DNA from 2 places in the Halomonas sp. LS-001 genome. Region 2 is predicted to be linked to the other one. Evidence: predicted binding sites of a transcription regulator. Region 2 holds the regulator's gene; the other holds the start of a gene.
The links. Region 2 encodes LexA, which represses DNA repair genes until DNA is damaged. Its sites were predicted from a motif close to TACTGTNTANNTANACAGTA; they were not measured.
Positions count from the first base shown of each region.

Region 1: dinB (DNA polymerase IV) is a predicted target of LexA. The motif match lies at 1,429-1,448, and genes of this name have one in related genera.

Region 1 covers NZ_CM129816.1:2,910,907-2,914,332, forward strand. Annotated here, with positions in the region: gene dinD (DNA damage-inducible protein D) at 1-263, opposite strand, end outside; gene dinB (DNA polymerase IV) at 336-1,382, opposite strand; gene ACU6TU_RS13090 (protein adenylyltransferase SelO) at 1,483-2,946, opposite strand; gene ACU6TU_RS13095 (DNA-3-methyladenine glycosylase) at 3,017-3,426, shown strand, end outside.
Region 2 covers NZ_CM129816.1:1,588,311-1,591,736, forward strand. Annotated here, with positions in the region: gene purU (formyltetrahydrofolate deformylase) at 1-792, shown strand, start outside; gene ACU6TU_RS07130 (energy-coupling factor ABC transporter permease) at 882-1,553, shown strand; gene lexA (transcriptional repressor LexA) at 1,588-2,259, opposite strand; gene ACU6TU_RS07140 (TetR/AcrR family transcriptional regulator) at 2,605-3,324, shown strand; gene ACU6TU_RS07145 (L,D-transpeptidase family protein) at 3,302-3,426, shown strand, end outside.

The DNA of each region.
Region 1 (3,426 bases), 1.3 Mb from region 2:
AGCATGACATCGCTGACTTCCCGCTGGCTGCCGGAACCCAGTTCAACCATTTTGTTAACCTCAACAAAATGGTTACTGACGTCGTGTTCGGAAATTTCACAAGCTGTCTTTGCCTTACTAATCACAGACAAGAAGTTACGCCACTCGCCATAACCCAATAAATGCTGCACATCTCTTGCCAGCCAGTATTCCACGCCATTTTCAGTCTGTTGGGCATGCCCTTCGAAATTTTCTGTTAGCGTTTGAATCAATTCATTTTTCATCGTGCGCTCCTTGCTTCCTATCACCCAATGGCATATCGGGCAGACGTTATTGAATAAACATTATTTTTCTCATCAAAACAGCGTCAGTTGTTGCGCGGTGGTTTCTTCTGCCAGGCGGTAGCCAACGCCTAATAACCGCACGGGCCTTTCGCCTCTTGCCCAGCCTACGTTGAGCAGGGTTTCGAACTGTGCAAGATCCGGCGCGGGGTCGGCGTGTTCCACGGTTGTCTGGGTAAAGTCTTTGAATTTGACCTTGACCATGACGCCACGCACACCGGGCGGTGGGTCAAGCCGGGCATAGCGCTGCTCAAGGTCCGCAATGAGAGCGGGCAAGGCCTCGTGGCAGGCTTGCAGAGTAGGAAGGTCCTGGGGGTAGGTCTGTTCGGTGCTGACGGATTTGCGCTCACGGTGGGTTTTTACTGGCCGCTCGTCACGACCATGACTGAGTTCGAACAGCCGGTGCCCGAAGCGGCCAAACTGTTCGACCAGCTCGGTGAGCGGACGAGCGCGCAAGTCTGCGCCCGTATAAATACCCAGCCCCGCGAGTTTTTCAGCAGTACGCGGGCCAACGCCGTGAATTTTCTTGACCGATAGTTGCTGAACAAAGTGATCAATATCCTTTGGCGTGATCACAAACAGGCCGTCAGGCTTGCGCCAGTCGCTGGCAATTTTGGCGAGAAACTTATTAGGCGCAACCCCCGCCGACACGGTAATACCGACTTCCTGCTTGACCCGCAGACGAATCGCTTCGGCCATGCGAGTGGCGCTGCCATTGCACAGGGTGACATCGGTAACGTCCAGGAAAGCTTCATCCAGTGAGAGCGGCTCAATCAGCTCGGTCACATCACGATAAATCGCAAACACCTGGCGGGCGACAGCCTTGTACTTGGCCATATCGCCACGGATCACGGTGAGATGCGGGCAGCGTTTCAGTGCCTGAGCCATCGGCATGGCAGAGTGAATACCAAATTCGCGGGCCGGATAATTGCACGTTGCCACGACGCCACGGCGCTCCACACTGCCACCAATCGCAATAGGCACGTCGCCAAGCGCCGGGTTGTCACGCATCTCTACCGCTGCGTAGAAACAGTCACAGTCGCAATGAATAATTTTGCGCACAGGTTACCCTCGCCCAAGCCCTTTTGCCTAAGCCCTTTTGCCTAAGCCCTGTAAAAAAGCACAGTTTATCAAAAACAGCCTATCACAGGGTGTGGCGTGATCACGTGCCGCAGAAAGTCCTCAGTACCTGTTCACTGTCAGACGCGGGCGCGGCCAGAAGGCGCGCATCGGTGGACGCCTCAAAGGGCTGTACTACTGCGCCAAGCAGCTTGTGAAAGGGCGCAAAGTCGCCGTCATAGGCGGCATCAATCACCTCCTGAACGCGGTGGTTGCGGGGAATAATGGCCGGGTTGGCGTTCCGCATTGCCTGCCAGCGCTGCTCACTCTGGCTGGCCTGCTGCTGGTGTTGCCATTCGTCAATCCAGGGGGCCAGCGCTTCGGGGGTCGTGGTGAGCGCCAGCAACGCCTGACGCCTATCGTCATCCGCTTGGCGAGCCAGTTGCGTTAAGGCATCAAAGGTGGCGGTCATGTCCATACGCCCCTTCTGCATCTGCGCCTCCAGCCCGGCCATCAGCTGGGGGGCATGTTCGCTATTTGCCGCTAGCCCCAGTTTATCTGCACTGATCACCTGACGGGCCGCATCAAATTCCGCATCGAAGCCACGCAGAATATCAGTCAGCTGAGAGATGCGGGATTCCTGATCGCCATCCAGCAAGGGCATCAAGCACTCGGCGAAACGCGCCAGATTCCACTGGGCAACTAACGGCTGGTTGGAAAACGCATAGCGTTTACCGGTATCTACCGAGCTGTAAGCCTTCTGCGGGTCGAACTGCTCCATAAAGGCACAGGGCCCATAATCAATGGTTTCCCCAGCAATGCTCATGTTATCGGTGTTCATCACCCCATGAATAAAGCCAACGCCCATCCACTTGGCGACCAGCTGCGCCTGACGCTGCAACACCGCTTCCAGTAGCGCCAGATACGGTGCTTCCGCCTGTCTGGCATCCGGGTAATGGCGATCAATCACGAAATCCGCCAGCGCTTTCAGCGCCGTTTCATCCTGGCGGGCCGCTGCAAACTGAAACGATCCCACCCGAATATGGCTGCTGGCCACGCGCGTAAAAACGGCGCCAGGCTCCACCATTTCACGCCTCACCCGCTCACCGCTTGCCACAGCGGCAAGGGCGCGGGTCGTGGGAATATTCATCGCGGCCATGGCTTCGCTGACCAGGTATTCACGCAGCACCGGGCCAAGAGGCGAGCGCCCATCGCCGCCGCGGGAAAACGGCGTACGGCCACTGCCTTTCAGCTGCACATCGCGACGCTGACCGTTTTGATTGACTACCTCGCCCAGTAGCAGAGCACGCCCATCCCCCAGCTGCGGCACAAAGCTTCCGAACTGATGCCCGGCATAGCCCAGTGCACGCGGCTCAGCACCGGGGGGCAGCTGGTTGCCGCTGAACCACTCAGCCAGGCGGGTCTCATCCGGTGTTTCCTGCATACCCAGACTTTCGGCAAGCGACTGATTGAACGCAATAAGCGTGGGCGCTTCGACCGGCGTGGGCTGGCAGGCAACCCACAACGGCTCAGGGAGCGTTGCAAACGAATGTTCAAATGACAGCACGGGTAACTCCGCTTTTAAAATTAATGACGACAGAATACCCTATCATTTGACTCAGGTAATGGGCGACAACATGAATCACGCGAATACGTTAACCAGGCGCACGGCCACGCCCGAGACTGCGCTACCAACCCCGCTGCCACGTGACTTTTACAATCGCGATACCCTTGCAGTGGCTCGCGAATTACTCGGCTGCCACTTGGTGCGCTACCATCAGGGCGAGCTGATGGTAGCGCGGATTGTGGAGACAGAAGCTTATTGCGGCGCCGAAGATTCCGCCTGCCATGCGCATCGGCGTAAAACGCCCAGAACAGAAGTCATGTTCGGACCGCCGGGGCATGCTTACGTTTATCTGGTGTATGGAATGCACTGGCTGCTCAACATCGTCACCCAGCCCGAAGGCAACCCTTGCGGCGTGTTGATTCGTGCGGTGGAACCGCTCAATGGGGAGGCGGCGATGCGGGCGGTGCGGGATGTACGCGG
Region 2 (3,426 bases):
GCCAATTTTATCGCTCAGCAGGGGGGCTCAATTACGGAAGCGAGTCAGCACTCGGACCTTGAGACGGGTCGATTTTTCATGCGTTATGAAATTCTCGCTGATTCGCTGGCGATTGGGCTGGAGGCGTTTCGTGAAGCGTTTCGCCCCGTTGCGGATGATTTCAAAATGCAGTGGGCGCTGACCGATACCGCGCAACGCCCTAAAGTCGTACTCATGGTCTCCAAGGAGTCACATTGCCTGGTAGACCTGCTTTATCGTTGGCAGGCAGGGGAGCTTGCGTGTGAAATCGTTGGGGTGCTATCCAATCATGATGATTTACGCTCACTCACAGAGTGGTACGGCATTCCCTATCATCACATTCCCGTTGATCCTGACGACAAACAGCCCGCATTCGCTGCTGTTGAGTCACATATAGAAGCCTTGCAGGCAGACTGTGTGGTACTGGCCCGTTACATGCAGATTCTGCCGCCTGCCTTATGCCAGCGTTACCGTGGCCGGGTGATTAATATTCATCATAGCTTTCTGCCTTCCTTTGCCGGGGCAAAGCCTTACCATCAGGCCTATGAAAGAGGCGTCAAGCTGACCGGGGCGACCTGTCATTATGTGACCGAAGAACTCGATGCTGGCCCTATTATTGAGCAGGATATTCATCGTGTAACGCATTGTCATACGCCGACAGATCTGGTCCGCTTCGGGCGTGATGTTGAAAAGTCGGTACTTGCTCGCGGGGTTCGCTGGCACCTTGAAGACCGTGTGATTATTCATGGTAACAAGACGGTGGTGTTCAGCTAACGTTGAGGATCACAGAGCGTGGTTTAATATCATAGTGCGTGGTTTCATATCATAGTGCGTGATTTTATCGATACCATTGAGGTGGCTTTATGTCCTTTGCTGAAAGCGTCCTGGCACCCTGGGCGCTAGTGCTTTCTGCAGTGATGTCCTCGGCGATGCTGATATGGGTTGTCATGTTAAAGCCCTGGAAGCCTTTGATGAATGACACAGCACTGCAGCACCGCTGGCTGGCGGCGACACTGGCCGTTGTGCTGATGTGGCAGCTGCGTGCACAAGCCGTGGATTGGTTAACACTGCATCTGGTGTTTACCGTACTGATGACAATTGTGTTCAAAGCACCACTGGCGCTTTTAAGCAATCTCATGATCAATGTGGCAATGGTCGTGATTGGACGCAATGAGTGGCCATTACTAGGCGCAAATGTGCTTGTCACAGGTATTGTGCCTGCACTGACGACGGTGTTGATATGGCGTTTTGTAGACCGCAGACTTCCTGATAACCTGATGGTTTTTCTGTTTGCTTGCGGATTTTTCGGCTCTGCGTTGGCAACGCTGGCAGGAGGGCTGGTAGCCGTTGGGATGATCGTTGTGGCGGGAACTGAACCAGAAGCGGTTTATCTGGCTCAGGAGTATGCGCGTTTTCTGCCGTTGCTGATGCCGTCAGAAGCATTTATTACCGGTATGCTACTGAGTGTTCTGTTGGTCTATCACCCTGATTGGGTGGCCACCTTTAATGACCACCGATACATCGACATGCAGTAAGCAGAATGGATGATGAGAGCAGGTCAGGTGATGTTTAACCAAGTGCCTGACCGTTACCGCCACGAATAACGCCCACTCCCACGCCTTCGATTTCGAGAGGCTGTGAACGTAAGTCAACGCTGATGGGAGAGAAATCTTCATTTTCTGCCAGAAGCTGTACCAGGTGCCCGTCACGTTTAAAACGTTTCACGGTGACTTCATCCTCCAGCCGGGCCACGACAATCTGCCCATCGCGTACATGCTCTGTGCGGTGAACCGCCAGCAGGTCACCTTCCAGAATGCCAGCATCTTTCATGGATAGGCCGCGTACTCGCAGGAGGTAGTCAGCTTTTGGCGTAAAGTATTCGGCGGGCAGAGGGCAGTAACGATCAATGTGCTCAGCGGCCAGAATCGGGCTGCCAGCGGCAACTTCCCCAATGATGGGTAAGCCGGATGACATGTTTTCTACCGGTGAGGTTTCCGGTGTCGCTGTTGTTATATCGACACCTTCCTGAGCGGGCAGGCGGATGCCCCGGGAAGTATTACGGATAATGCGAATGACTTTCTTACGCTCAAGTGCCCGAAGATGCTCTTCCGCTGCATTCGGCGAGCGAAATCCCAGCGCTTTGGCAATCTCAGCGCGAGTCGGCGGATAGCCGTATTCACCCATGGTCTTAACGATAAAGTCGTAAACATTTTGCTGACGTGCTGTTAAAGGCCGAGACATAATACGCTCCCACCTGATCTTGTTGGTTAATGAAATAAAAAACAGACAAATGCTGGCAGCGTGATTACGACAGGTGTCTGAGACGGATGTGTCATGCGTTAACCAGCATTTATGAATAAAAAAATTTAATAAAGCATGTGTTTAAGTATACAGTATGTGTCTCTATCCAGTACAGGCTGAACGTTAAATTTTGTGTAGTGATACCAAGCATTTGCGTGTTGGCAAGTCAATAAGCCATGCGGTGGCATAAAATGTTTGTAAGTATTTGTGTAACAAACGTTGAGCACCTTTGACCCATGACGTAATATCAGGCGTTGTTTTAAACATCTGTTCTCTGGAGCGTCCATGGCTCAGCCTGACACAGTGACACGCATTCTCGACACCGCTGAAGTACTATTTGCAGAGCGGGGCTTTGCGGAAACGTCGCTGCGCAATATCACCAGTAAAGCCAAAGTTAATCTGGCAGCGGTCAATTACCATTTTGGCTCTAAGAAAGCGCTGATTCAGTCAGTGTTTTCCCGTTATCTCGATCCTTTCAGCGAACGTTTTCATAGCGCTCTGGATGAACTTGAAGTGCAATACAAAGGCCAGGTGATTCCTCTTGAAGTGTTATTGGAAACCATGGCTGAAACGGTATTGTCGGTTCCTGCTGAACGCAACAGTCTCAAGGTGTTCATGCGCCTTCTGGGCCTGGCTTACAGTCAGGCCCAAGGGCATCTGCGTCATTTTATCCAGGCGCAATATGGCGATGTCTTTACGCGCTTTACGGAGCTGATTCGTCAAGCAACTCCCGATCTGCCTGATGCGGAGCGCTTCTGGCGATTGCACTTTATGCTGGGCACGGTGACGTTTACTTTTTCGGGTCTGGATGCACTGAAAGATATCGCTCAGAAAGATTATCAGGAGCATATTTCCGTGCGCGACCTGGTGCGTCGTTTGCGCCCGGTCGTGGTGGCTGGCATGAATGCACCCTTGCCTGAAAGGCTCGAAAAGAATGACCAGAAGGATGAACAGGGTAAGGATGGACAGAGCAAGGGGTCTCATGTACACGCCGTCGTTAGCTGATCTTCCGCCTGACACGGGGCACTGGGTTGAAATTGATATTCAACAGCAAACGTTGACGTTGTGGCAGGGGCGCGAAGCGGGCTTTTCTTGTCTGGTGTCAAC